Regions from separate parts of the Shewanella sp. ECSMB14102 genome, predicted to be linked through region 2. Evidence: predicted binding sites of a transcription regulator. Region 2 holds the regulator's gene; each other region holds the start of a gene.
What was found. The regulator sigma-54, encoded in region 2, starts transcription at its own class of promoters, with help from an activator protein. The targets are predictions, from matches to a motif close to GTTGGCACGNNNNTNGNNT.
Positions count from the first base shown of each region.

Region 1: a site for sigma-54 is predicted at 5,641-5,659, ahead of RC73_RS03675 (YccF domain-containing protein). Genes of this name have one in related genera too.
Region 3: a site for sigma-54 is predicted at 4,788-4,806, ahead of RC73_RS09175 (flagellar assembly protein FlgT). Genes of this name have one in related genera too.

Region 1 covers NZ_JWGX01000008.1:42,889-50,584, forward strand. Annotated here, with positions in the region: gene RC73_RS03650 (acetolactate synthase 3 large subunit) at 1-1,035, shown strand, start outside; gene ilvN (acetolactate synthase small subunit) at 1,035-1,532, shown strand; gene RC73_RS03660 (mechanosensitive ion channel family protein) at 1,618-3,189, opposite strand; gene RC73_RS20940 (hypothetical protein) at 3,702-3,875, shown strand; gene RC73_RS03665 (hypothetical protein) at 4,189-4,425, shown strand; gene RC73_RS03670 (pyridoxal-phosphate dependent enzyme) at 4,441-5,379, opposite strand; gene RC73_RS03675 (YccF domain-containing protein) at 5,728-6,135, shown strand; gene RC73_RS03680 (alpha/beta fold hydrolase) at 6,200-6,976, opposite strand; gene RC73_RS03685 (M14 family zinc carboxypeptidase) at 6,969-7,696, opposite strand, start outside.
Region 2 covers NZ_JWGX01000009.1:15,737-23,432, forward strand. Annotated here, with positions in the region: gene RC73_RS04270 (KpsF/GutQ family sugar-phosphate isomerase) at 1-926, shown strand, start outside; gene kdsC (3-deoxy-manno-octulosonate-8-phosphatase KdsC) at 926-1,477, shown strand; gene lptC (LPS export ABC transporter periplasmic protein LptC) at 1,474-2,034, shown strand; gene lptA (lipopolysaccharide transport periplasmic protein LptA) at 2,021-2,554, shown strand; gene lptB (LPS export ABC transporter ATP-binding protein) at 2,551-3,279, shown strand; gene RC73_RS04295 (RNA polymerase factor sigma-54) at 3,375-4,838, shown strand; gene hpf (ribosome hibernation promoting factor) at 4,870-5,157, shown strand; gene ptsN (PTS IIA-like nitrogen regulatory protein PtsN) at 5,160-5,603, shown strand; gene rapZ (RNase adapter RapZ) at 5,600-6,454, shown strand; gene RC73_RS04315 (HPr family phosphocarrier protein) at 6,441-6,716, shown strand; gene mgtE (magnesium transporter) at 6,875-7,696, shown strand, end outside.
Region 3 covers NZ_JWGX01000025.1:12,165-19,860, forward strand. Annotated here, with positions in the region: gene RC73_RS09140 (CheR family methyltransferase) at 1-26, opposite strand, end outside; gene RC73_RS09145 (chemotaxis protein CheV) at 171-1,091, opposite strand; gene flgA (flagellar basal body P-ring formation chaperone FlgA) at 1,279-1,986, shown strand; gene flgM (flagellar biosynthesis anti-sigma factor FlgM) at 2,057-2,377, shown strand; gene RC73_RS09160 (flagella synthesis protein FlgN) at 2,377-2,808, shown strand; gene RC73_RS09165 (LPP20 family lipoprotein) at 3,060-3,527, opposite strand; gene RC73_RS09170 (FlgO family outer membrane protein) at 3,527-4,177, opposite strand; gene RC73_RS09175 (flagellar assembly protein FlgT) at 4,876-6,033, shown strand; tRNA gene RC73_RS09180 (tRNA-Arg) at 6,089-6,164, shown strand; gene RC73_RS09185 (hypothetical protein) at 6,377-7,276, shown strand; gene RC73_RS09190 (helix-turn-helix domain-containing protein) at 7,395-7,583, shown strand.

The DNA.
Region 1 (7,696 bases), on a different contig from region 2:
GCCGAACGACTGAAACTGCCTGTGGTCAATACACTTATGGGGCTGGGCGCCTTTCCCGGTTCTCATCACAACAACCTGGGCATGCTGGGGATGCACGGCCTGTATGAAGCCAATATGGCCATGCACAATTCAGATTTAATCTTCGGTATTGGGGTGAGGTTCGATGACAGAACCACCAATAATGTCGCCAAATATTGCCCGGATGCCACCATACTGCACATAGATATCGACCCTTCATCCATCTCCAAGACCATCAAGGTGGATATTCCGATTGTGGGCTCGGCCGATAAGGTGCTGAACGAGATGCTGCAATTACTGGATGAAGACAAGGTAACGCCTCAGGATGACGAGGCGCTGCAACACTGGTGGCAGCAAATTGCCTCCTGGCGCAGCCGCAACTGCCTCGACTATCAGCGCAATGCTGAACGGATCAAGCCCCAGCAAGTGATAGAAACCCTCTATCGCCTGACAAACGGTGATGCCTATGTGGCCTCCGATGTTGGCCAGCACCAGATGTTTGCCGCCCTCTATTATCCTTTCGACAAGCCGCGGCACTGGATCAACTCAGGCGGCCTGGGCACCATGGGATTCGGCTTGCCGGCCGCCATGGGGGTCAAGATGGCGATGCCGGATGAAACCGTCGTGTGCGTCACCGGCGACGGCTCGATTCAGATGAATATTCAAGAGCTTTCCACCGCACTGCAATATGATGTGCCGGTGAAAATCATCAATCTCAACAACCGTTTCCTCGGGATGGTGAAACAGTGGCAGGACATGATCTACTCCGGCCGCCACTCCCATTCCTATATGGACTCAGTGCCTGATTTTGCCAAAATAGCCGAAGCCTACGGCCACGTTGGGATCAATATCGACCATGTGGATGAGCTGGAGAGCAAACTGGCACAAGCCCTGACAATGAAAGACAGGCTGGTGTTTGTGGATATCAGTGTCGATGAAACCGAACACGTCTACCCGATGCAAATTCGTGGTGGCGCTATGAATGAAATGTGGCTGAGCAAGACGGAGAAAAGCTGATGAGACGTCGAATCATATCTGTATTGATGGAAAACCAGCCCGGCGCCCTGTCAAGAGTTGTCGGTCTCTTCTCCCAACGTGGCTACAACATTGAAACCCTCACGGTGGCTCCCACCGATGATCCGACACTTTCCCGGCTCACAGTCGCAGTCGAGGCCGATGAGAGCATTCTGGAGCAGATAGAGAAGCAGCTGCACAAGCTTATCGATGTGCTCAAAGTATCCAACATCACAGAGTCCACCCATGTGGAACGGGAGCTTGCCTTGGTCAAGGTCAAGGCCAGCGGCGCATTGCGGGCAGAGGTAAAACGCACCGCCGATATCTTCCGCGGCCAAATTGTCGATGTAACCGCCAATCTCTACACAGTACAGATGGCGGGCACCAGCGATAAACTGGACGCCTTTATTGCCGCGCTGACCGAGGTCACCAAGGTAGTGGAAGTGTCCCGCTCCGGCGTGGTAGGCCTTGCCAGGGGTGAAAAAGCGATGCGAGCTTGAATCCGGGACTGAAGACCCTGCTGATACCGTTCACTTTACCGTGAGCGGTATTTTCAAACCGAACCAATACGGAATCTGAGTAGCATTAAGGTGAAACCGGCCATACAGGTACCATCTTACTGCCGTGCTCGGCGACTATCGCCATGATCCCCAGCTGCAACTCCTCGGCGACTTCCTGATAAACAGGTAAACTGGTGGTGCCGACATAGGCCAGTACATTCAACTCGAGTCCGGCGTTGCCGAAGCCCTTGAAGGTGACCCGCATCGGTGACTCATCCACCTTCTCATGCTGCTTTAGCAAGGCTTTGATATCATTGATGATCGCCTGCAACTGTTTGGCATCAGTGCTGTAATCGAGACGGATATCTGTCTTAAAACGGATTTTCTCCCGCTCTGAAATATTCTCTATCTCCATTTCGGCCAACTTGGCGTTGGGCATATGAATGACAGAGCGATCCAGAGTTCTGATGCGGGTACAGCGTAGGCCTATCTCCTCCACTGTGCCGCGAACTCCGCCGAAATTGCCAATATTGCCAACCTTGATAGGCGCGGCCGAATAGAGAGTAATGGTGCCAATAAGGTTTTCTATCGACTGCTTCGAGGCCAAGGCGATTGCCAGCCCGCCAATGCCCATCCCGGCCAGTATAGTGCCGGCATTAAACCCCAGGTGCTCGAGCCATAATAAGGTCGCCAGGCTGAGCAGGGCCACCCGCAAAAAATTCCCAAGAGGACGCAACAAGGAGGCCGCCTGTTTGTTGCCTTTGGCTATCCAGCGCTCCCTAAGACTGCTCTGTGCCAGCCCCACCAGCGCCCATATCAACCAAACCGTGGCCAGAATAAAGAAAAAGCCTGTGTTGACTATCTCCTGCATCGCAGCGCTCAAGGTACTGTTGGCAAGCATGGCCCTATCGAGTGCCACAGCGGCAAAGAACCTGAGTGGGCCGCGAATAAAGGCGCCCAATTCAGCCTTGAGCGGGTGTGATGAACGTGAAAGTGGCCATTGCAGCAACCAGGTCAAAGGCACCACGAATAAGAATGCCAGCGCCAGATAGGCCAGCATCATGGCCCATTCCCAAAGATTCAGGGTAAACAGGCGTCCTTCAGGAATGTGCTCGATAAACCACTCCACCACAGGGCCATAGCCCAAGGCCTGGTAAAGTTTTGGGAGCTTGGCAACCGTGGCATTGGAAACCTTCCACAGACTGCCGTATTCAGAGCTCGGCACCCGCTGCAACAGGAGCTGATAGGCCCTTTTTTCGGCTTCCAAACGGGCAAACCCCTCCCGGTAAGCGGGCAGCTTGTCGTCGGTTTTACCCTCTGGGGTATCATCAAGCTCCTGAGGATTGAGCCAGAGATTACGCTCGATAATCGCCAGCAACTGCTTGGCATAGAGTGGCCCCTGCTCCGCAGTCATACCGGCGGGAAGAAAACGCAGATCCAGATACTCGGCCGCGGTTTGATAATCCCCTTCTCGGGCATAATGCATAAAGCCCTGCAGGGCACCTCTGGGGGTATCCCGGAGCAAGGGATCGCGGTACTCATAAGCCCCAGCAGCACTTTGCTCGCTTGACGTTTCCGGCTCAGGTTCGACCGCCGGGCACAACCCTGGCCAGAGCAAAAGAATAAATAATCCTATGCCAATCAACACTCTATTCATTAACGCACTCCTTGCCACTATAAGGTAAGGTACCAATCCATCCGGTGTAATCACTTCAAGTTGTGTTCAAGCCAAAGTGCGTCAGGGAACCATTGGCACCATCAGAAAAAAGAGTAGCAGAAACATGTAGTTCCGGATATGTCGGCCCAATATTTATACTGCTTGACTTGTAGTAAATTATCTATACAATAAGCTGAATTATTAAGGTATCCTCAGCTCGTCCCATCTCGCTCCAGGCCTCTTAAGTAAGTCCGTTCAGTTAATAATTCTTGAGTTTAATTGAAATGTCACACAGCTGTGGTGAACTCTGTGCTGCGGCGATGGTCTGATGTTCTACTGACACCCGAAGTGCCTTTATGCACTTCAGTCTATCGGGGGGCTTGATAAAGGGTGACAAACTGGGTACATTCAATAGTCAAGCAACGCATCTTTCGCAATAAATGCTAAGGATTTTCTATAGTTAAGATTATATACGCCAATACCGGCGCTAACAGAAATAAGGAGTGTGGCCTATGTCATACAAAGTAAACGGACATGAAATCGCAGTAAGTTTTCCTGTAGATTCAATTTCCATCAACAAAAACTCAATCGCCTTTACCGACAGCAAAGGCAAGAAGAAGCAAACCTTCTCAAAGCGTACAGAAACCCTCAAGTTTATGAAGTGGTTGCTGAGCGCCAATAAGTAAGACTGTCGAAATACCCACTCGATACCCCTATCCTCTCACTGTATCGAGCGCTCAGGCAGATTGGACTGTTATCCAGCAGCAATCGGGTAAACATCACATTTGGTCAAGGCCTTTTCCCGTGATCCCGGGAAGCAGCCTGACCAAATGGCGATAAACAGCAAATCAAGCGCCAGATCATTATCCAAGCCTTCCACTTGAATTAAGCTGATGCTTAACAAATTCATCTGTCGGTGTTGTCTTGAATCAATCCATCACAGCCGCTAAAAGCAGCGCGACTAAACCCGGATCCATTAAACCGAATACCACGGAAGCGATGCGTTCATTGCTGGGCGAGATCCGGCGTTGTATTCCACTAAATTTGCCGGAAGCCAGCCTATGCGGTGGGAAATGCCTGGGTTGCTCCAAGAAAATGTTGGAGATGTTGGACACTGAGGTATGCTTTTGGGAGTCCCGTCTCGATGACGAGGTGCCTGGGCTTGCCGATCTCAAATCCTTGCAACGTTTGGCAGAGCGTACTCATAAGATCCTCAAGCGCAACCAGCTGATCTGAAGTCAAGGTTCCCACTCAACCGAATTTACGCCTGTATCTGGGAAGCATGGACTCATTACCAAGGAGCCCCCCCTGATGCAGATACAGTACCTGGCAGTCGCCCTCACGTTGCAAGAAGTCGAGCAACACTTGCCAGCCGAGCGGATCGTACAAAAGCTCAAAGCGGATACCGCTTTGCTCCAGCTCTTGCCAAAGTTGGTAAAACTCGGGGTAACACTTGCCAAAATGATACTTACGCTCGGGTGTAACAATAGTTGGATGCAATGCTTCATCGGGCGATAACTCAAGCAACTGGGTCTTGAGGTAACTGTCTCCGCCGACCACGGCGCAGGTCAGCACTTCAATATCAGCCTGTTGCTCACAAAAATACTTCTGTAGAAACAGTGCCGTTGTACCAGTTCCCGATGGCAGAAACAGCTTGAGGTTATGGGCAGCCTGTTGCTGCTGCCACTGTAAAATCTCGGCGCCCAACTGAGCTACGCCGTATTCGGCATAACTACAGCGGCCCCCTTCGGGAACGAACAGGCTGTGCTCGCACTCAGGTACAATATGCTGCCTGACAAAGTTCTCCAGGGTCATGCCGGTCATCAACTCGGCCTTGGGCGTATTCTTTACGGCAATCACCCGTGCGCCCAATTCCAACGCGGCGCGATAGTTACCCAGGGGGCGCTGCTGCAACCAGTCCGGCAGGTGATCCACATAAAAGTCCAGCTGCCAACCTTTGAGTTTGGCCAGCGCCGCCATAGAGTAGAGTGAGTTGGCCTGGGCCGAGCCATAACCTATCAGGCGCTTGATACCGGGAAAGTCATGGTCGAGGAAATAACGGAACTTGCGCGCCTTATTACCACTGAAACTGGGATGAAGTAGATCATCGCGCTTGATAAACAGCTGATGTCCCCGAAACTCAAAGGCTTGAACCGGGGTTTTATCCAGTTTGAAATCGGCTAAAGGCATGGCAGTGGCGATATATTTCAAGGCTAAGGTGTGCAAGGGATAGCTATTGTATGTGTTTGCCGCCAAGGAGGACAGGGTTCAGGCCACAAATCCTCACAGGCACCAGTAGGCTTTATGCCAACCAAGTGATGGCTTGGTGGCTAATCCATTGCGGCTTCACTCTGTGATGATTATCGCCACTTATTGGTATAAATCACCAATCCCCGCCATCCGTCCAGGCTTAGAAATAGCAACAACCCATATTATTCAACAGGTTATAATTATGGCACGCTTCTGGCTATTAATCGAAATATCCCCAAGCTTTACAGTAAAACTGTGCGGCTGATCTGCCATTTAAAGGAGCACTCAATGGCTATTTTGCGTCTTATTTTTAATATTGCCTGGTTTATTCTTGGCGGCTTTGTCATGGGACTGGCCTGGTGGTTTGTCGGCTTGCTCTGTTTTATCAGTATCATAGGTATCCCATTCGGCCGCGCCTGTTTTGTCATAGGTGAACTGGCATTCTGGCCCTTCGGTCAGGAGCATATCAACCGCGACAGGCTCTCTGGCCGCGAAGACTTGGGCACCGGCGCCCTGGGTATGGTCGGCAACATCATCTGGTTCCTGCTGTTCGGAATTTGGTTGGCGATAGGCCACCTGACCCACGCCCTGGCCTGCTTTGTCACCATCATAGGCATACCTTTTGGCATTCAGCATCTGAAGCTGGCCTTGCTTTCTTTAACGCCCATAGGCAAGACAGTGGTCGCCTCCCACTAATCACAAAGCCCAGGTCGGATATCTGACTCGATTTTGACCTGGGCTCAAACTTCCCCAAGCAAGTCTAAGGCGTTTGTCGACTCAAACGCTGCACCAACTCCAGCAATAACTCAGGCCTATCCAACGCCACATCATGACCGCAGCGGCAAAAAGGAATCGGCTTTTGTCGATATTTGGCCGCCAGGCGAACGCTGCACTTGGGCGAAACCAGGCGATCATCACAGCCATAAACAATGACTGCCGGCACCCGCAAGTTAGCCGGGGAGCGAAAGCGTGCCGAGGCAACAATTTGTCGCAGGCCATTGGCGAGTGTGGTTTTGGCCTCAAGCGCCAGTTGGCTCCAGTGACGGCACAGAGACTTATCTTTGGCATGGGCAAGACTGGTAAGCGCAAGAATCGTCGCCTCGCGCCATTGAATGCCCTCACCTTTGACTCTGGAGCACAAGGCTCGCAGCAGGGCTTGCAGCCGAAATCTCTGATACCAAGGCGAAAGATCGGCGGCGCTGCTGTTGAGCAATAAAAGCCCCTCAATCTGAAATTCCTTTTGGCGGCCATCTTCAGCGTCATTTTTCCCGGCAAGTGCCATAGCCACCATGGCGCCCATGGAAATAGCCAATATTCGGCATTTAGCCACCTTGCGCCGCAGCAGTTCATCTGCAACAAAGTCGGCATAATCCTGAATATCCCTGGGGCTGATATCCGCCACCCTATCGCCATTTCCAGGCAGATCGATGAGCTCCACCCGAAACCCCAACGCCAGCAGATTATCGGCAAAGGCCTGCCAATGACGTTTATCGCGCATCAGGCCGCGGATCAACACCCAGGTTTGCTGCTCAGTCATGACTTGGTTTCTCCGCCGCTTGTGGATACCAAAAGTTTCGTGCCTGATAGTCCAGGTGATGTCGATGAAGTTCAGGCAGTTGTTCCAGTACCTGAGCATACCCCACATCGAGCAAGAACTGCATCAGGGTAAAGTGACGCCGTAAAATACGCTGCAGCCTGTGCTGCTTTTGAGGGTTGAAATAACCGGAGAAGCGCAGCAATTGCCTGGGATTCTTTTTAACCCAGGCCCAGGAGCCCATTTCCAGCGTTAAAGGAAGGAAAGGCACTTGGGGGTTACAACTGACCAAATAATCCCAAATATCGCCGTGGGTGCGATAGAAGCGGCTTTGAGGCGCAATATGATAATGACAATGATGGGGGTAGCTCATTTCGAACAACTGCTTTAGATGATACACCTCCCCCAAGCGGGCAAAAGGCGTGTCCTTACAGGCAAAGGGAAACCAGATATGATCCACCAGGCCAAAACCTGAGTGAGCATCGAGCACAATCAAGCTGCTGCCGCGGGCCATAAGATCATTACTGTAGTCAATAATCGCCCGGGTCTCGGCTTCCAGCTGATTGCTGCGGCCCCGATACCAGGGAAGATGGCGGGAAAGCCGTTGACCGCCGACCATAAAAGTCACTGAGCCGCGGGCATCTATGGGAGCATTGCGCATCAAATCGACCCCATTGCCATTGGCGCGAGTTCCCCGGATAAGGCCGATGGGATTCAACACAG
Region 2 (7,696 bases):
AGAAACAAGCACTGGATAACCTGTACCAGTTTGTTGATTCCCCCGAGTTCGCCCAAGCCTGCGAACTGATCCTCAACTGCAGCGGCAAGGTGATAGTGATGGGGATGGGGAAATCGGGCCATATAGGCAATAAGATTTCTGCCACCCTCGCCAGCACGGGCACCCCGGCATTCTTCGTTCACCCGGGCGAAGCCAGCCACGGCGACCTTGGAGTGTTGAGTGAAAACGATATCGTATTGGCTATCTCCAACTCGGGCGAGTCCAGCGAAATTCTAACCCTGATCCCCGTCATCAAGCGCCAGGGGATCCCTATGATCTCCATGACAGGCAAGCCAGAATCCACCATGGCTAAGCTGGCGCAGCTGCATCTATGCATCAAGGTGCCGGAAGAAGCCTGCCCGCTGGGCTTGGCCCCCACCTCCAGCACCACGGCCACCCTGGTGATGGGAGACGCCCTGGCGGTCGCCCTGTTGCAGGCCAAAGGCTTTACCAAAGACGACTTTGCCCTGTCGCATCCCGGCGGCGCTTTAGGGCGCAAACTGCTGCTCAAGGTCAGCGATGTGATGCATAAAGACGAAGAACTGCCGTTGGTCACAGAAGATATCTGTATCACAGACGCCCTGTATGAAATCTCCAAGAAGGGTCTGGGTATGACCTCAGTGGTCAATCAGCAGAAGCAGCTGGTGGGTATTTTCACCGATGGTGATTTGAGACGTGTCATCGACGCCGGAGTCAACCTGCGTACCACCAAAATAAGCGATGTCATGACCCGGGATTGCATCACCAGTGGTGACAATATCCTCGCGGCGCAGGCGCTCAAGGTGATGGACGAAAACGACATTAACGGCCTTATCGTCATCAATGGCGCCAATGAGCCGATTGGAGCACTCAATATGCTGGATATGGTCAAGGCGGGGGTTATCTGATGAGTCATCAAGGTTTTTACGGACCCATAAGCGAAGACAACTGGCAAAGAGCCGCCAAAATCAAGCTGCTTATTTGTGATGTCGACGGTGTCTTCTCCGATGGCCGTATCTATATGAGCAACAGCGGCGAAGAGCTGAAGGCCTTTCACACCCGCGATGGCTATGGAGTGCGCTCGCTGCTGTCCTGCGGCATTCAGGTGGCGGTGATCACCGGCCGCAAGTCCCAGATAGTCGAAAACCGCATGACGGCCCTGGGGGTAGACAAGATTTATCAAGGCATAGACAACAAGCTTGAGCCCTATGAGGCGCTGCTTAAACATTATGACCTCAAGCCTGAACAAGTGGCCTATATAGGTGACGACATTGTCGACCTGCCGGTGATGAAGCAAGTTGGACTGGCGGTTTGCGTGGCCGATGGCCATCCTTGGGTAAGGCAGCACTGCCACATGATCACCCAGATTACCGGCGGCCATGGTGCGCTGCGGGAGCTGGCGGATCTTATCCTGCTCAGTCAGGACAAATTTGAAAATGCCCACGGAATGAGTATATGAATAGGGTCACTCTGGCCATTATTTTGTTTTTCTCCACTGCACTAATCCTTTACTGGCAGGTGCAGAACAAGCGCAACGCCCAACAGAGCGAGGCGCCGGTGGATGTGGTGCGGCCGGACTTTGTCGCCGATGACCTGCGCTCAGTCAACTTTGACGAGCAGGGCAATGTCGCCAGCAGGGTCGCGGCGGCACACATGGAACACTATGAAGCCAATGAGAAGACCTTCTTCAACCAACCGGTTTATCTGGTCTATCCGGACAAGGGCGAAGCGCAGTGGCGCCTGTCTGCCAACGAGGGCAGGCTCAATCGCAAGAGTAACCGAGTGGTACTTGAAAATAATGTTATCATCGACGCCATTAGCCCCAATGAACCGATCCAGAGCCTGAAAACCAGTTATGTGGAGCTGGATCTGGACACCATGATCATGACCTCAGATCGCGAGATCCTGATCGAAGGCAGAGACTTTAATATCAAGGGATCCGGCCTGTATGCCGATCTCAACGCTCAGCAAGTAAAGCTGACCAGTCAGGTGAAAGGAACCTATGAAACCAAGTAAGCTTTTTATCGGTGCCCTCTTGTGCATCACAAGCCTGTCGGCGGTGGCCATTGAAGAAGATCTGCTGCAAAAAGTCGAGATCAGCGCCGCCAATCAGTTTGCCGATATCAAAAACAAGCGCGTGGTATACGGCGGGCCTGTCACAGTCACCCAGGGCAGTTTGAAGCTGCTGGCCGATGAACTCACGGCTTACACTGAGGACAAGAGTGGCGAGCGGATCCTGGTGGCCAAGGGCTCACCTGCCACCTATACCCAGAAGCTGGAAGATGGCCGTCAGGCCAGTGCCAAGGCCAAAGAGATCCACTACAACATAGACAGCCGCATCATGACCTTGATAGGTCAAGCCAAAGTGGAACAGGACGGCAGCGAAGTAACCGCCGAGAAGATAGTCTACGACATCAACAAGCAGCAGCTGGAAGCGGAAAGCAGCGGCAAAGGCCAAGATAGGGTAACCACTGTTATCCAGCCGGAAAACTATCAGGATCTCAATAAGAAAGAACAGCAGCAGGAGCCGCAATGACCAGCACCCTGACGGCACAAAACCTGGCAAAGAGTTACAAGAAGCGCAACGTAGTCAAAGATGTCAGCCTATCGGTCAATACCGGCCAGATCGTGGGGCTGCTGGGCCCCAACGGGGCGGGCAAGACGACTACCTTCTATATGGTGGTTGGCCTGGTGCAGAGTGACAAGGGCCGTATTTTCATTGACGACGACGAGCTGACCTTGGATCCCATGCACCTGCGTGCCCGTAAAGGCATAGGCTATCTGCCACAGGAAGCCAGTATTTTCCGCAAGCTGTCGGTACATGACAACATCATGGCCGTACTGCAAACCCGCAAAGAGCTCAACAGCGACGAGCGCGAGGAACAACTCGAACAGTTGCTGGAAGAATTCCACATTACCCACATACGTGACAGCCTGGGGATGTCCCTCTCCGGCGGTGAACGCCGCCGGGTGGAAATCGCCCGGGCATTGGCCGCCAATCCACAGTTCATTCTGCTGGATGAGCCGTTCGCCGGTGTGGATCCCATCTCAGTTATCGATATCAAGAAAATCATCGAACAGCTTAAGTCCCGCGGTTTGGGGGTGCTGATCACAGACCACAATGTTCGCGAAACGCTCGACGTTTGTGAGCGAGCCTACATTGTCAGCCATGGGCAGTTGATTGCCGAGGGCACACCCGCTGAAATCTTGGACAACCAGCAAGTGCGTGCTGTGTACTTAGGCGAACAATTCAGGCTATAGTTAGGATCATGTCATCCGGCGGCAATTCCGGGTATTATAGTTTGTTATTATTGAATTTTTTCCTTGAAAAATAACGAGTAGGGATTAGCGGTATAATGAAAGCGTCACTCCAGCTCAAATTGGGTCAACAGTTGACCATGACACCTCAGTTGCAGCAGGCAATTCGCCTGCTGCAACTGTCGTCCCTTGAGCTGCAGCAGGAAATCCAGGAAGCCTTGGAAGCCAACCCTCTGTTGGAGATGGCCGAGGACAACCAGGATGACGCTATCGACGACAACCACAAGGAAAACGACGCCGGCGAATTGAGCGTCAAGCAGGAAGATGGTTCCACGGTAGAAACCTCAGAGGCATTGAACAATGAGTCTATGCCGGATGAATTGCCTATGGATACCACCTGGGATGAAGTCTTTACCGCCGCCAGCGCCTCAGGGCCGGCTATGGGCCGTGAAGATGACATGCCCTTCCAGGGTGAAACCAGCGAAGGTCTCTATGAACACCTAGAATGGCAAAAGAACCTGACCCCGTTTTCCGATACCGACGACGCCATTGCCACCGCCATCATAGATGCCATCGACGAGCAGGGCTATCTAACCCAGAGCACTGAGGAGATCCTCGAAGCCATGGGCAACCCTGAGATTGAGCTCGATGAAGTCGAGGCGGTACTCAAGCGGATCCAGCACTTCGATCCCATCGGCATCGCCTCCAGAGATCTGCGCGAATGCCTGCTGATCCAATTGCAACAGTTTAACGCCGACACCCCGCATCTGGCCGACGCCCGCTTGTTGATTGACGAACATCTGGATCTCATCGCTACCCGCGACTTTCGCACCCTAATGCGTAAGACCAAGCTCAAGGAAGATCAACTGCGTGACGCCATCAACCTTATTCAGAGCCTCAATCCCCGCCCCGGTTTGCTGGTGCAGCCGATGGACGAGGAATATGTGATCCCGGATGTCAGCGTCTGGAAGAAGAACGGGCGCTGGGTGGTGGAGCTCAATCCGGACTGTATGCCCAAACTCGGGATCAACCAACAGTATGCTGCCATGGCCCGTAGCGCCCGCAGCCAATCAGACAGCCAGTTTATTCGTGGTCATCTTCAGGAAGCCAAATGGTTTATCAAGAGCCTGGAGAGCCGCAACGACACCCTGCTCAAGGTGGCCAACTGCATAGTGCAGTTCCAGCAGGGATTTTTTGAATATGGTGAAGAGGCCATGAAACCCATGGTACTCAACGATATTGCCGAGGCGGTCGAGATGCATGAATCGACCATCTCCAGGGTCACCACTCAAAAGTATATGCATACCCCAAGGGGAATATTTGAATTGAAGTACTTCTTCTCCAGCCATGTCGGTACCGAAGATGGCGGAGAATGCTCTTCCACGGCGATCAGGGCTTTTATCAAGAAGCTCGTGGCAGCGGAAAACCAGAAGAAACCTTTGAGCGACAGCAAGATGGCACAACTTCTGGCAGAACAGGGAATCAACGTTGCAAGACGCACCATAGCCAAGTATCGCGAGGCTATGATGATACCACCGTCGAACCAGCGTAAGAGTTTATAAATCCACAGTTGGAAATTGGAGGAATCTTTCTATGCAAATCAACCTGACAGGACATCATATCGAGATCACCGACTCACTGCGTGACTATGTGGAAAGTAAGTTTTCGAAACTTGAACGCCATTTCGAACAGATCAATAATGTGCACGTTGTGCTCAATGTACAAAAACTGCAACAGATTGCCGAAGCCAAGATCAACCTCACAGGCGGCGAAGTCTATGCAACTTCTGAACATGCCGACATGTATGCCGCCATCGACGTTCTGATTGATAAATTGGATCGTCAGGTCATTAAACACAAAGAAAAGCTGACAAAACACTAACGATGGAACTGAGTACCATCCTGCGGCCGGAGTGCACTACCTGTGCCACTCCGGGCAGTAAGAAAAAGGTACTGGAGCTAATTAGCGATCTCGCCAGCGCCCAGTACCCCACCCTTTCCTCTCAAGCGATTTTTGAAAGCCTTTTGGCCCGCGAAAAGATGGGGAGCACAGGTATAGGTAATGGTATTGCGATTCCGCATGGCCGGCTGCCTGATATCACAGAGCCGATTGCCGTGCTGGTCAAATGCGAAGAGCCTATCGCCTTCGATGCCATAGACAACCAACCGGTGGACATACTGTTCGCCCTTCTGGTTCCCGCAGATCAATGCCAACAACATCTGAGTACCCTGTCTGCCATGGCTGAAAAGCTCAGCGACAAAGCAATACTCAAGCAGTTGCGTAAATCCCGCGATGAAACAGAACTCTATCAGGTGATCACAGGATGAAACTCGCTATAGTCTCAGGCCGCTCCGGTTCCGGAAAATCCGTTGCCCTCAGGGTACTCGAAGACCTGGGTTACTACTGTGTGGATAATCTGCCCCTGCCCATGATAGGCAGCCTGCTGGAAAACCTCCGAGGCAGCAATGATCTGGTCGCCATCAGCATAGATGTGCGCAACATGCCGGATCAGGAAAAAGTGCTGGAAAAACAGTTGGCGGCACTGCCGGAAAACACCCAACTGACCAGCTTCTTCCTCAACGCTTCCGATAAAGTACTCCTTAAACGCTACAGCGAAACCCGCAGATTACACCCCCTATCCAAGAGCACTGTCTCGCTGCAAGATGCCATCAAGCACGAAGGTAAGTTGCTGGAGCCTATGTCGAAACTGGTGGATCACTACATAGATACCTCGGCACTGAATATCTATGAACTCAGTGACAAAGTGCGAGAAATTCTGCTGGGCAGCGTCGACAAAGAGTTGGTGATCAACTTCGAATCGTTCGGCTTCAAGCACGGCATGCCCCAGGAAGCCGACTTCATGTTTGATGTGCGCTTTCTGCCCAACCCTCACTGGGAACCGGCGCTCAGGCCGCTGACTGGGCTGGATGAGCCGGTACAGGAATTCCTTATCCGTCAGCCACTGGTGAACAAATTTATCTGGCAGATAGAGAATCTGCTGGAAACCTGGCTACCGCACCTTGAACGCAACAACCGCAGCTATCTCACCATAGCCATAGGCTGCACCGGCGGCCAGCATAGATCTGTCTATGTCGCCGACCAGCTGGCCAAGCGTTTTGGCAACAGCAAACACAAGGTACAGGCCCGCCACAGAGAGCTGGGCAATGGCAAAGGTTGAACGGGAAGTCACCATAGTCAACAAGCTGGGCCTGCATGCCCGCGCCGCCACTAAGCTGGCGGTGCTGGCCAGCGAGTTCGAAGCCGATATCACTCTGATCCAGGGCGAGAAAAAGGCCTCGGCCGCCAGCGTGCTTGGGCTCTTGATGCTGGAAACCGGTCAAGGCAAAACCATACGCCTTATTGCCGAAGGCCCGGATGCCGAACCCGCAATGGATGCCATCTGCGCTCTGATAAACGCCCGTTTCGACGAAGCCAGCTGAAGTCTTAGGGAAAGACACAACACAGCAGGCAGTACGGTAAGCCGACACAGAGCACGCGTGGGACTTGCTCGCCCCTTCCTTAGCACTGCACTCTTTGTTTCTATAACTCCCCTGTCTTGAGGTAACATATCCTCGCTTTGCATCACAGGGGGAACTGCATGCCAATAGAAGCGCTCGACCAAGAGCTGACAGAACAACGTCTTACTCAACTAAACCAAGCTCTTGGCAGTGGTATGTTCGTGCATGTGCGCGACATGCTGCAGCGAATGACAGCTTCGGATATCGCCTTTATTCTCGAATCTTCACCACCACGTACCCGTCAGGTACTCTGGCAACTTGTGGATCAGGAACAGAGCGGTGAGATCCTCGAAGAGCTGGGTGAGGATATGAAAGACCAGCTGATCAGCCTGATGAGTCCTGAGCGCTTGGCACGAGCGACCGCGGGTATGGATACCGATGATCTGGCCTATGTGCTGCGAAGCCTGCCGGATACCCTCTACAAACAGGTACTGCACTCCATGAGTGCCCAAGACAGGGCCAGGGTCGAACAGGCGCTCTCCTATCCGGAAGACAGTGCCGGCAGTCTGATGAACACAGATACCGTGACCCTGAGACCGGACGTCAACGTCGATGTGGTGCTGCGTTATCTGCGTCAAAGAGGCGAGTTGCCCGAAGCCACAGATACCCTCTATGTGGTAGATAGACGCGATGTTTTGCTCGGTGGCGTTAAGCTCTCCACCCTGCTGACCTGTAACCCCACCGCCGGGATCCGCAGCATAATGGATCCCGAGCTTGAGAGTATTCCCGTCACCATGCCGGACAATGAAGTGGCCCAGCTGTTTGAACGCCATGACTGGGTTTCGGCACCAGTGGTCGACAGTGAAGGCCATCTGCTTGGTCGAATCACCATTGATGATGTGGTGGATGTTATCCGCGAAGACGCCGAACACTCCATGATGGGGATGGCGGGGATGGACGAT
Region 3 (7,696 bases), on a different contig from region 2:
GTTTCTGCGAGAGATTTATCTGGCACCTTAGTGTCCTAACTATCCGTAAAAACGTCACTGCGAATCGAGGCAGCAACATTTAAAAACTGGGGCTGCGTTATACCCCAGCCCCATTTGCAACACAAGCAGACCAACTCACTATAGCCATAAAAAGTCACAGCAGACAAAGGCTATAGACTCAGATGCTTGTTAACAGCAGAAGCCAGTTCGTCGGGGTTGAACTTGGCAATAAAATCATTGGCGCCCACTTTCTGTACCATGGCTTGATTGAATACCCCGCTCAACGAGGTATGCAGCACTACCTTGATATTTTTCAGTTTGGGATCATCACGGATCTCGGCAGTCAGAGTGTAACCATCCATTTCCGGCATTTCGATATCCGAAATAATCAACGGGATTTCATCGGCAACATTGTCCATACCAGACGCTATACTCTTCAGTTTTTCCAATGCTTCCCGACCATCTTTAGCGGTATCTATCTGCAGATTCAACGAAGACAATGCGCGAATGATCTGTTTGCGCGCCACAGAGGAGTCGTCAATCACCATAATATGATAATGCTGCTCCCTGTCGATTGTGAGAGATTCATCCATTTCTTGGCTGATATCTGTCTTTACCGGTGAAATTTCATCAAGAATTTTCTCCACATCGAGTATTTCAACCAGTTCACCTTCGATTTCCGTCACTGCAGTCAGGTAAGAGTATCGTCCCGCGCCTTCCGGCGGCGGCATGATAGACTCCCAATTCATGTTAATGATCCGCTCAACTGAACGAACCAGAAACCCCTGCACGCTGCGGTTGTATTCGGAAATAATGATGAAGCAATCCTTGACATCATCTATGGGTTTACCACCGGTCGCCGCACTGAGATCGATAACCGACACAGTCGTACCGCGAATATGGGCCACGCCCTTAACAAAGGCGTTCAACTTGGGCAATATCGTCAGTGGTGGGCACTGCAAAACCTCTTTGACTTTGAATACATTGATACCGAATCTTTGTCTGCCGTTAAGTTTGAACAACAGAAGTTCGAGGCGATTTTGTCCGACCAGTTGAGTGCGTTTATTGACTGATTCAAGAATGCTCGACATAAGGCTGCCTTGTTGTCTTTATATTGAGAAATACCCGCTGTCCCACAGACAGGCATACTATTTGCTTTATCCAAGACACTGATGCCCAGTCAAATTTCTGACTAAACCTATGGTGAAGCCAGTACTGGGAACCGCGAATCATTGAAAGTATAGGTGTAATCTGGCGAGACAAGCTAGCCTGTTCATTATGAAAGTAAATATTGCATACCTTTTGGCTACAATTTTAATGCCCATCGCAACAATGGCGGCAGAGAGCAGCTTTGTTCCCAGTATATCGGCCATGGAAAGCCTGGCTAAAGAGGCAGTGGCCAAAAAAGTGCTGGCGGGCACAGATGCACAAATTACCATCACCCCGCAGCGGCTGGATTCCAGGCTCACTCCCCCTAGATGTAATTCGCCTTTAACGGCAGAACTTGCCAGCGACCGGGAGATAAGCCGCAACAATACGGTACGCATAGGTTGCAACAGCCCGGAGCTCAGCTACCCGTGGCAAATCTATGTCTCGGTACGGGTAGATATCAGTTATCCTGTGGTAGTGGCCACCCAAACTCTGGCCCCGGGCACTGTGCTGGGGCCTGAAAATCTAGCGCTGCGCTACATAGATGAAACCAGTCTGCGCGGCCAGCAGTTCGAGGATATTGCCACAGTGACGGGTACCCGCCTCAAGCGGCGCATAGCCAAAGACTATCCGTTATTTGCCGCCAATCTCTGTTTTGTTTGCAAAGGCGACAGAGTCTCTATTTATGCAGGTAACGAGAAGTTTCAAATAAAAACTGTTGGTGAAGCCCTGCATGATGGTAACCTTGGGGAACAGATTCGGGTAAAAAACACTCGCTCAGACAAAGTGTTGGAGGCTACTGTCACCAATGTGGGCGAAGTGGAAGTTCGAATGTAAAAAATGCTAAAGTTCTCCTTGGCTATGCCGATAAGACAGCAAGGTAATCAGAGAAAAGGCTGGAGCCGCGATGGCTATGGATATTAAACAACTGCAAAATCAACCCAGAGTGAATACAGGTTCACTCCCCAAGAACACGGCTCAGAGCAATCAAACAGCTCAGCAAGGGGCTGCTCCGCTGAAAACTGACTCGGTTGTGGTGTCGCAGCAAGCGCAGCAGTTGCAAGGAGTTCAGAGTAAGATGACCTCACTGCCGGAAATAGATCAAAAGAAGATCAGCGAAATCAAATTGGCGATCGCCGAAGGCAGATACAAGGTTGATCCGGAAAAACTGGCAGCCAACATCTCTCAATTTGAATCAGAACTGAACGCACTCAATAAAGGGTCCTGATGCCTGATACCCCGGATATAACCAGCCTGATAACACAGCAGATGACTCAACTCGAGCGTCTGCTGAACTTGATTGAGCAGGAAAAAAATGCCCTGCTCGATCGCAATGCCGATAATCTATTGCAACTGGCCCAAGACAAGAGCAATCTGCTCAATGAGGTCAAGGCAGTAGATGAGGCGCTCTCCTCTCATCCTGAACAAGCTAAACTCAGTCAGTCGCCATTGGCCGAACAGGTCAGTGAAGCCCGCGAACTATTGGCTACTTGCCAACTACGCAATCAGGAAAATGCCGGCCTGATAGAGCTGAGTATGGCCAGTATCAATCGCCTGGCACAGGCGCTGCAGGTGAGCCGCAATGCCTCCAGTCTGACTTATGACGGCAAAGGCAAGACTTCAACCATCGCCACTCTGGGCAACGATCTCAAGGCTTGATTTAAAGCCCTGCTGCTGTTCCATTACTTAAGCTAATTCAGTAAGTTCGGCTTCTTGGTGCGACCCAAACTCCTGTCCCCCCTTGCCTTCCCCCGACTAAACTCAGGGCGCTAAAGCCAAGGGGGTCAAATACAAGATGCCCCCCAGAACAGAACGTATACCCTGCTCTCAATTCAGCAAAGATTCTTAAGCCACAAAAAGGCCACAAAAAAGCAGCCAAAGAAGGCTGCTTTTGACTTATACCCATAACCCTAAAAATAAGTGATCTCTTTCACTCTCTGGGGGCGGTTTTGTTGCTGATACAGATCCCACACCTGGGCGAAGTCCAGCTCAAGCTCGGTCACATAATGATCGCCGGTCGGATAACTGCGCACAACCCTGGCGCCGCGGATCACCCCGGAAACCGAGGCCTGGATATTATCGCCTTTCAACATCCAGTCACTGACCTTGCTATCAGCCGACAAACGTTGGCCATAAACTTGTTCGGCCAGTTCCCGATAAGCGGCAATCTTGGATGCTTGCATCGCCATCAGCACCTTTTGCGACTGTTCCTTGGCTGGTTGGCTGGCCAGCGGGGCATAGCCTATTGCCGTCAATTTGGGAAAACTGCTTGGCGCCTCTGTCTCCCACTGCACATATCTGTCCTTATCGGCGCAGCCACCCAGAACTAACGCCAATACCAGCGTGACCAATGTCAGTGTGTTGTTCCAATACTTCATTACTTGTCTCCCACTATCCGGCTCTTATCTTCTCCGCGGTTTTCATAGCGATAAAGCAGGCCTTCTTTTGACACCACCTTGTGGGATGGCGCCAGATAACCCGGTAGTTGCGCCTCAAGCACCCGCGCCCCGGCCGTCGAAAGCACCCGATTGTTATTGACGTTAACAATCCGACTGTTGAACAAGATCTCACCTTTAGCCTGGCTCATGCTGGTGACCAGTACATGATCCACCGCAATATCCGTCGGCAATTGTTGCCAGTCGCGGGTAAGAATAAAATCCCCCTGTGGCGTTACCCGCACCGCTTCGGCCAGGTTCAAATCCACCAGATTAAAGCCGCGCTGATGAAAAGCCGTCATTAAGCTCTGCTGTAGCTGTGAGGCCAGTGCATTACTGCCTTGCATATCCTCCACTATCGCAGGCGTCATCACCAATAGCGGCTGAGTCGGTTTGAGCGCATCATTATGGATTACCAATTCATCCACCAACTGCTGCGCCAATAGATTGACTGGTGCTTGTTGCGGCTTAAACTCAGCTTGCGGTTGCTGTGATGTCGTACTGCAGGCAGACAGCAGAAGTAAAGGCAATATACACAGGGCTTTATACATAATATCCGTCTCACTGTTGCCGGAGTGGGCTGTTAACTTCATTCAGGAGCCTGACGTAAACCTTGAACCAGCAGGCTTATTCTACTTCGTCAGTCATACAATACCTGCAGGATTGACCCAATGACGCTGCAGACAGTAATAGTGTCGGTAACATCGTCAGCGCCAATAATGCCAAGCTCTTTTTATTTGCAATAAAACTATGCAAATAAAATACCAACCAAGAACTTAGGGAAGGTGCGAACAAGCCCCATATGTGCTCTGCTTCGGCTTACAGGTCTGGATGCAACGGCAAATGCCCCCAGGCCTTTGCAAGAAGCACAACACAGCAGGCAGGCCAGTAAGCCACACAGCAACCGACTCACTGCATCAAGAAAGTGCCACGAGAACTTATTCGCACCTTCCTTAGCCCTCAGCGTCCACCGGCGAGTTCTCAGGTTTAGTCGTGTTTAACAACCTTGAGAAATAAGCCTAATTGAGCATCTCATTGGCCGTAGTAACTGACATAAAGTGGCCGAACCACTTGTATTACTTATTTATCCAGCCTTGCTCTTTCGGACAACAAGGTTTGTCGAAAGCTTCTTTGGCTTTATCGGCAAATGCTTGCCGTTCTTTAGCCTGGCATTCACAAATAACACAGTACCCCCTGCCTCTCTCTGGCATAAAATTTGAATACCAAGCGATACCAGCTTAAGTGGCGGCAAAATTCCGTCACCCTGACTTCCATTTTGAGGAACCGCCTTATGAGATTGTGCCCCTTGTTCTTGCTGCCGTTGCTGGGCATCAGCCTCAACGCCATGGCAGAGTGGACCGAGGCCCGAGGTGAAGCCAAAATAATCAATGGCAATCTAACCCAGGCACGGGAAGCGGCAATGGACAACGCCATCAACATGGCACTGCTCTCCCGTGGTGGCAGTTTTCAATCGACCCAGAGTGTCAGCCAGGGGCGCTTGACCCAAAACGATTTCAGCCTCTCCAGCCAGGCGCAGATAAGCAGTGTCGAACTGGTCAGCGAAATGCGCCAGGGAGACAAGCTCAAAGTGGTTATGCGGCTCGATATTCTCGACGGCCCGGATAGCAAGTGCCAAAGCTCAGCCATCAAGGCCGCTATCCTGGTCCCCCAGGCCGCCATTAAAGACAGAAGCCAACTGCGTTATGGTCAGTTGGAAAACTTCCAGCGAAGCCTGTCCGAACGGATAGCAGCAACTCTGGATAAACAATCCTCCACCAGCTTTGCTCACCTGCACGCCAACGAGCGGCTGGATATCAAAGAGGAGCTTATCAATATCCGCGGCTACCGCCTGCCGACCTGGATAAGTGAAATTACCGACAGCCAATATCTGTTGCTGCCGCAAATCATAGATATCTCCACCGAACCGGTCGAATCCGGCTTTATGGGCCTATGGGACAACGAGCCGCTGCGGCTATTTCAGTTGCAGCTCAGCCTCTATCATGGGATCAGCGGCGAGCAGATCTGGTATCAGAACTACAGCATTTCCGCCCCCTGGGAGTTTGCCAAAAATGAATCCGTCCCTCCCAACAGCGACAGATTCTGGCGCGCCAGTTATGGACAAGCCATAGACAAGGTGCTGGCCAATGCCAGTAAAGATATCGATATGGCACTGGCCTGCAGACCGCTGCTGGCACAGATAGTCGTGCGCCAACAGGATAGAGTGATACTCAACCTGGGGCGACGCAACGGCATCCGCGTGGGTGATCAGTTCCAAATAGTGCTGCAACAAAACCTGCCCGACCGCATGAACCAGATGCGCGCCGTGGCCGGAGAAACCCGGGCGAAAATCACCATAGATCAAGTCACAGAGGAAAGTGCCATCGCAGTGCTCAGTGGTGAAAATGCCGCCCTTAACATTCAGGTGAATGACATCGCGATTAAGATTTAAGCAATTAAATCCAAAGCCTTTTCATCCGGGTGAAAACCAGTATAATCACTGGCGTCTCCCTATAGCTCAACAGGATAGAGCAGTCGCCTCCTAAGCGACCGATCGGGGTTCGAGTCCCTGTGGGGAGACCAGATAGACCTCTTTTCACTTCTAAACCAATCACTTACAAAATCAGGCAAATCCTGTGCCGCCTATGTGCCGCCTCAGAACAGGCATTTTTTCAAAAAAAATTTCGCCCCTTTTGTAAAAATCCCCTTTTTGTACTGTTCGCCCGTTTTCTGGACTATCCCGCTGATTTCCGTTAGTTTTTGTTCAATGCCAAATGAATGAACAGGTAAACGGAATGACCACAGATTCAGCATTCAATTTCCCAACTGAAAGGGAACTCTTGATCGCCTTCTTGTTGGACGGAATGAGTGATTATCCGGACAATCCTCTAGCCCAAGCAATCAAAGATGGAGAACTCCCAAAAGAGTTCGATGAAGTCATTGATGGCTTACTCCTATTCATCAAAAGAGTCCAACAAAGTGAATCCTTAGTAGGCGGCCTTGCACCTGAAGGAAACATGGAAGCTTTAGGCAAAGTGGACAACGGGCTACAAACTTTCGATGAACTATACGAAGCAAGAGCCAAGTCCTTTGGCGCTCTTGCTCGGATGTTTCTCAGCATGATTGACGGCATCGATGATGTTGAACTTGCAAAGCGCGTTTCAGCGTCTCAGTCCCTGATTGAGCTTATCCGAATCTATAACCCGGACTTTGAAGAGACGTCATTGGCTCCCGTAAAGGCATTTACTCAAGTCTTGTTTAGGAACTTCACCAACGCCCAACGTGATACGGCCTTCACTTACTTAAAAAGTGTGTTGGCCTGTCAGATCGCTGGCTTGACTGACCAAGCCAAACTCTTTACCGACATTTTAGTGGAGAACATGGTTGGACATGCTGCTGAGTCCACCAAGGCCACTAGGGATCATGTGTTGATGGTTAAGGGAATAACGGAAAATGCAGCAAAAGCAGGCAAAGCAGGAGCCTCTAAACGTCACGAACCCGCCGAAAAAACCAAAGCGGCAGCAATTGAGCTTTTCCGAGCTGGCAGGTTTAAAAACATGAGTCAAGCAGCTGATACGCTTTACCCACAGGTCAAAAGTATTGGCATTCAAAATGGCTTCCACTTTACGAGCGATATTAATGGGCCTCGCACACTCTATAACTGGCTAAGACAAAGCCAAAAAAATACATTCTAGCCGCTAGAATGTAGTTTCAAGCGGCTAGAATGTACCTTCAAGCAGCTATCCGTGAATAAATCCTAACCGCCCTTCCCTAACCTTGCTCCTGACTCATTCAAATTGATCAGGAGCAACCATGACAAATCCATTGTTAACCCCTGCCGAAGTTGCCAAGACGCTTGGCGTGACTGAAGGCACCCTATCCGTTTGGCGCTGTACCGGGCGCTACCCTCTCAAGTTCGTCAAAGTTGGGCGGCGGGTGATGTACCGCCAAATCGACATAGACACCTTCGTTAACGGGAGGGTCTATGAGCACACTCTTTAAGCGAAACTCAAAATCAATTAAGGGGCGTTTACCCAACCGCTGCAATCGTCCCATTAGGTTACATAACGGGGCCATGTACCCGTTAACGACTATTCGCCCCATGTACCCGTTAA